Linked DNA regions of Thiocapsa rosea. The protein of the gene in region 2 interacts with the protein of the main gene of each other region in a pairwise test. Links are inferred from orthologs where the notes say so. Each region holds a gene or a part of one and is shown on either strand. Other genes may lie near its edges.

The links.
Region 1: the proteins of yhbY (region 2) and rho interact in binary tests that used the Escherichia coli proteins (3 or more experiments, as listed by UniProt). The link is inferred for Thiocapsa rosea from one-to-one orthologs.

Annotation. Positions count from the first base shown.
Region 1 is NZ_RBXL01000001.1:1,169,435-1,172,553, forward strand. What follows is about bases 207-3,002. They hold rho (transcription termination factor Rho), read left to right. Parts: upstream 207-874; coding sequence 875-2,131; downstream 2,132-3,002. Other genes in these bases: trxA (thioredoxin TrxA), read left to right, coding at 329-655; BDD21_RS05370 (hypothetical protein), read left to right, coding at 2,326-3,002. Outside these bases: BDD21_RS05355 (DEAD/DEAH box helicase), read right to left, coding at 1-96; more of BDD21_RS05370, read left to right, coding at 3,003-3,119. UniProt on the Escherichia coli protein: Facilitates transcription termination by a mechanism that involves Rho binding to the nascent RNA, activation of Rho's RNA-dependent ATPase activity, and release of the mRNA from the DNA template.
Region 2 is NZ_RBXL01000001.1:482,164-485,282, reverse strand. Bases 324-3,119 are described here. They hold yhbY (ribosome assembly RNA-binding protein YhbY), read right to left. Parts: upstream 1,975-3,119; coding sequence 1,672-1,974; downstream 324-1,671. Other genes in these bases: aroA (3-phosphoshikimate 1-carboxyvinyltransferase), read left to right, coding at 2,446-3,119; BDD21_RS02115 (BrnA antitoxin family protein), read left to right, coding at 1,117-1,440; BDD21_RS02120 (hypothetical protein), read left to right, coding at 324-1,004. Outside these bases: more of BDD21_RS02120, read left to right, coding at 1-323.

The DNA.
Region 1 (3,119 bases), 690 kb from region 2 along the record:
ACAGCGGGTAAAGCCCGCCTCTTCGAGTCCGTCGATGATCCGTTGATCGAGCGCGAAGCTGTCGAAGCGGGTCTGAGTGAGGTGTTTGTCGGTCATGACGTGGGGAGTCCCTGGAGCTACGCGCCTCGCGGAGTGGGCAAGGCTTGCAAATTCTCTTCGCTTTGGATCAAATAGCATCTTACTCAAGGGCACATTCCAACGCCAATTCGCCCGCCCGCTCCACGACCCGTTCGCGCCGCGCCCCAGCGACCCCGCTCCGCCGTCATCCGCCGAACGTGATACCGAAACAACCGCCCGTGCCGCAAACACCCTATGGGAGATCACTTCAGTGAGCGATAGCATCGTCCATGTGACCGATGATTCATTCGAAGACGAGGTTCTGAAATCCCTCGAACCCGTGCTCGTGGACTACTGGGCCGACTGGTGCGGACCCTGCAAAATGATCGCACCCGTGCTCGACGAGATCGCCGGGGAGTACGCGGGCCGCATCAAGGTCGCGAAGCTCAACATCGACGAGAACCCCAACACCCCGCCGCGCTACGGGATTCGCGGCATCCCGACCCTGATGCTGTTCCGTCAGGGCGAGGTCGAAGCCACCAAGGTCGGGGCGGTGTCCAAGTCCCAACTGACGGCCTTTATCGACAGCAACCTCTAACGGCCATCGACAACGGCATCCGGTTCAACCTCCCGGCCGTCCCGCGGACCGGAACGGATACCGGCACCCATGGCCATCGATCGACACTCCCGAGGGGCCGCCGCCAAGGCGCCCCGTCCCCGTAAAGCGACCACCCCCAACCGCGTTCCCCCGCAACACGGGCCCTGCCCCGGGGCGTTGCCGAACACCCCCTCACCTCCGCCGACGACAAAAAATGTGATGAACCTAACCGAATTAAAGAAAGCGCCCGTACCCGAGCTGGTCGCACTGGCCCAGTCCATGGAGATCGAAGGCGTCGGGCGGTCGCGCAAACAGGACCTGATCTTCGCCATCCTCAAGGCGCAGGCCAAACGCGGCGAGGACATCTACGGCGATGGGGTGCTTGAGATCCTCACCGACGGCTTCGGATTCTTGAGATCCGCGGACGCCTCCTATCTCGCCGGACCGGACGACATCTATGTCTCCCCCAGCCAGATCCGCCGCTTCGCACTGCGCACCGGCGACACCATCTCCGGGAAGATTCGGCCACCCAAGGACGGCGAGCGCTATTTCGCACTGCTCAAGGTCAACGACATCAACTTCGACCGGCCGGAAAACGCCAAGTCGAAGATCCTCTTCGAGAACTTTACCCCGCTGTTCGCCAACAAGCGGCTCACCCTCGAGATCGGCAACGGCAGCACCGAGGACATCACGGCGCGGACCATCGATCTGGTAGCCCCCATCGGCAAGGGCCAGCGCGGACTCATCGTCTCGCCGCCCAAGGCCGGCAAGACCATGATGTTGCAGAACATCGCCCAATCGATCGGTCACAATCACCCGGACTGCTACCTGATCGTGCTGCTGATCGACGAGCGCCCGGAAGAGGTCACGGAGATGGCCCGCTCGGTGCGCGGCGAGGTCATCTCATCGACCTTCGACGAGCCCGCGACACGCCATGTGCAGGTTGCCGAGATGGTCATCGAGAAGGCCAAGCGCCTGGTCGAGCACAAGCGCGACGTGGTCATCCTGCTCGACTCCATCACCCGACTCGCACGCGCCTACAACACGGTCGTGCCTTCCTCCGGCAAGGTCCTGACCGGCGGTGTCGACGCCAATGCACTGCAGCGGCCCAAGCGCTTCTTCGGTGCCGCGCGCAACGTCGAGGAAGGCGGCAGTCTTACCATCCTGGCCACCGCGCTTGTGGACACCGGCTCGCGCATGGACGATGTGATCTACGAGGAGTTCAAGGGCACCGGCAACATGGAGATCCACATGGATCGCCGCATCGCCGAGCGCCGCATCTTCCCTTCCATCAACATCAACCGCTCCGGTACGCGCCGCGAAGAGCTGCTGATGAACCCCGCCGAATTGCAGAAGATGTGGATCCTGCGCAAGATCCTGCACCCGATGGACGAACTCGCCGCGATGGAATTCCTGCACGACAAGCTCAAGGCGACCAAGACCAACGACGAGTTCTTCTCCTCCATGAAGGGTTAAACCGCGTCTCGGTGTGACATGAAACGCGCTGAGCAGGTCCGCACGCCCTGCGTGAACCAACAACCGATGCAGTCGACGCGGCTTAAGTCTTTATTTTCTTTTGTTCTAAACCGTGTCCGACTCGGATCTCGCGGGGTCCGCCAGACGGCCATTTCAAACGCGACATCAAGGCTCGCTCGGGGCGCGGTTTAGCCATGTACGCGCCGAAGCCGATGCGTCCGCTCTGGCCGCCGCTCATCAAGCGGGACAAGCCCCCTAAGCCAGGGCAGACCGAAGATGAACGGCGCCAGGCGCGAATCCCGCTCACGCATCATGAGATCCTGGCCCTTGCCGAGCCCTTCACGCGTCGGGGGCGGCATGTCGATCTCGCCGGGAGCGACCGACTGGCGCGCCGTATCCGTTTCAAACCAACCGCATATCCGGGCACGCGGGGTGATCCGGGCGGACTCACCGAGACGCTCGTCCTCGAAAACCCGGGGCGACAACACTTCCGACTGACTCGGACGCTGACCGACGCGGCGGGGCGCGTGGCGACCCTGCGCAGCGACGGGCCGGACCCGAAGGCCCTGATCGAGCGGGTCGATGCGGTGGATCCGAGGCGTCAATTCCCCAGGCTCGGCGGGGTGCGGGTGGCCTGCAGTTATCGGATCGAGGTCGACCCGGGCACCGACGGAGGCTCGAACGAGGCGGTGCGTCTCGTCTTCCTCCGCGCCTTGACGGACGTCGACGGGATCGGTATCGAACTCGACGCACAGGTCGGGCATGGGATGCCTGCCGAGATCCGGCTCGTTTCGACCCCGCAGCGCGCGATCCGTCCATCGGAGGATCTGCTGGCGGTCTTGGGATGGGCGTGGCGGTCATTGCGTCCATTCGACAGGGGTTGGCGTGCCCATCTGCGCATCCCGGCGACCGAGCCCGCGCGCACGCCGGATGTGGAAGCCAAGCTCGCACGGACCTTGGAACATCTCGTCACGACACTCGGCGCATC
Region 2 (3,119 bases):
CGCGGCGCCTGAATCTGGGCGGCTATCTGTCGTGGGAGAACGAGGCCGCGGCGACCTTCGATCAAGCAGCGCGGTTCACGGGCGGGGCGAGCGTGAACTATGCCGTCAGCCCCAAGTCGGACCTGAGCCTGAATGTCCAGGGTCAGCAATACAACAACCAGAACAGCGTGATCGCCAACGCGTCCTACCGGTATCGGCGCGACAACGGGAGCCTGATTACGGTCCAGGCGCGCCACGGCTCGCGCTATGCGTCCATCTACGACAACGGCATGAACATGGAAAACAGCATCATGCTCTCCTACATGGTGCCGATCGAGGTGCCGACCGTGCCCCGGCGGGATGTGGCGACCGTGCGCGGCCGTGCATTCGACCAAGAGACCGGCGCCGGGTTGTCCAACGTGGTGCTTAAGCTGGATCGTCTGGTCGCCATCACGGACGAGAACGGCTATTTCATGTTCCCGTCGGTCAAGCTGGGCGTCTACGACCTGACGCTCGCGGGCGGCAGTCTGCCGGTCGGGATGATCCCGACGCTGGAGATGCCGCGGCCGGTGGATCTCTATTTCGATGCGGGTGCGTCGATCGACGTGCCCTTCATCCGCGGTGCGACCATCGCCGGCAAGGTCCAGCTCTACGAGCCGGACGCCAGCCTGCTGCCGTCGCAGACCTTCGTGCGCGTCGGGCAGGGCGTGAAAGCCCCGCCGCCACCGACCTCCGAGGAGCTCAAACCGAGCCGCGGCCTGGGCGGGATCCTGGTCGAGGTGCGCAGCGGCGACCAAGTCTATCGCCGTCTCACCAACGGCAACGGCGAGTTCCGCTTCGCCGGTCTGCAACCCGGCACCTGGACCGTGACCATCGACCCCGCCAAGCTGCCCGAGAACGCGACGATCGAGGAGACCGGCTACACCCTCGACGCCGAGCCCAGCGCCGACCAAACGCTCGAGTTCAGGGTCGAGCTGAAGATCCGCACCATGCGGATGCTTGCGCCGTTGAAGGTGAAGGGTTAAACCGCGTCCAAAGCGACATGCGTCATTTTCACTTTGCGTCTGGCTTTGGAGCCGGGCCACCCGACATCCGGCGCCATCGTCGGCGCATCGTTGTCAGCGAGGGCAACGAAACATGAAACCAGAATCTATCTCCAAGCGGTTTCCGGAAAGCGATGAGGAGCGTCGCGCTTTGATCGATGCGGCGCCGGATTCGGCGTCCGATCCCGAGAGCGCCTACGACGCGAGCGACCCCGCGGCGGTCGAGTCTTTTTGGCGCGGCGCCGTCGTTCAACCTCCAAGGAGGCGCCAGCCCCAGACGATGGATGTGCGAGAGCAAAGCCAGCCGGTCACCTTGCGCCTGTCGCGCGAGGTGCTTGAGTACTTTCACGCCGGCGAGCAGGGATGGGAGCGCCGTATCGACCGTGCGTTGCAGGACTATGTCGAAGAACACCGCTAAACCGAGTCCAGAGCGAGATGCGACATTTTCGAGTGAGCTCGACGTTTGGTGCATCCACGGCCTTTAGCGGGGGCGCGGTTTAGGACCCTGTCCGACTCCAGACACACCAGACCGAGCCCAGGGCATCGGATCGAAACCCGGCAACGCGGTGGTTTGGAGGATGGGTTTCGCTGGCGCTCTACCCATCCTACGCTGCTTGTCCGTCCGGCCGATGCGATCGGCGAGGTGGTCTCAGAGGTTCGGGAGCAGGATCGGATCGCGCTTTTCGGGATTGGCGCGGTAGAAGGACGCCACGTGACCGATGCGCCCGACCAGGACGGCCTCGGTGCGCTCGCCGATCAGCGCGATCGCGGCGTCGCGCTCGTCGCGATCGCCGGCATTGACCTTCACCTTCAGCAGCTCATGGTGGCTCAACGCCAGCTCGATCTCGGCGAGCACGGCCTCCGTGAGCCCATGCTGGCCAAGCGTGACGACGGGTTTCAGGTGGTGTGCTTGCTTCTTGAGCCAGCGTTTTTGTTTTTCGGTAATCGACATGATGGTCCTGATGACGGAATGGATGCCCTGAACCGCGCCCAGTGCGGTATGCGATGTTTTTGGATGGGATCGGTCCCGGCAGATTTGACGACCGCCGGCGGCGGCGCGGTTTAGGTTCAACGGCTGCGGTCAGCCCCCGGCACGTCGACGGCATGCTACACCGTGCGCAGGGCTTAGGCGATTTCACGTCTGATGATTCACCGGTCGAGTCATGGAGGCGACCACCCCCTGCTTGGCCTTGGTCATGCTTTCGTCCAGGCATCATGGGTTCCCCGGGTGGTCGCGGTCGGTGACCTGTTCACCTGCCGATGTGACCGAAACGATGATCGAGGCCCGCTTCCCTCGTCCACTCTACCGGCCCGCTTTCGGGGGCTCGCGTGCGCACCGAGGATTCCGCAGTTTACCCACTCCCCCGGCAGGACTAACATACCGGGCTTTTCACCGTCCGGGCGCAGTCGCGCGGGAGAGCACTTGGCACAGCCTTCGGATACCCGCTACCTGGTCGCGCCGGGCGGCACCTTACGCGGGCGCCTGCGCGTTCCCGGCGATAAGTCGATCTCGCATCGGTCCATCATGCTGGCCGCGATCGCTGAGGGCGAGACGCGCATCAGCGGGTTCCTCGAGGGTGCCGATGCCTTGGCGACCTTGAACGCCTTCCGGCGCATGGGCGTGCACATCGATGGCCCCGACGGCGGCGAGGTGCGCGTGCAGGGTGTCGGGATGCGGGGTCTTCAGGCCCCCGACGGCCCGCTCGACATGGGCAATTCCGGCACCTCGATGCGTTTGCTCTCGGGTCTCTTGGCCGGGCAGTCGTTCCCGGTGACCTTGACGGGCGATGCCTCTCTGTCCAAACGCCCGATGCGGCGCGTGACCGAGCCGTTGGCGCGGATGGGTGCGCGGATCGGCACGACCGAGGGCGGTACGGCGCCGCTGGATCTCACGCCGGTCGTGCGTCTGACGGGTCTTGACTATGTGATGCCGGTGGCCAGTGCGCAGGTCAAGTCGAGCCTCTTGCTGGCGGGCCTCTATGCCGAGGGCGAGACCTGCGTGACCGAGCCTGCGCCGACGCGGGACCACACCGAGCGCATGCTCACGGCCTTTGGCTACTCGGTTCGGCGTCAAGCGGCCAAGGTCTGTCTGACCGG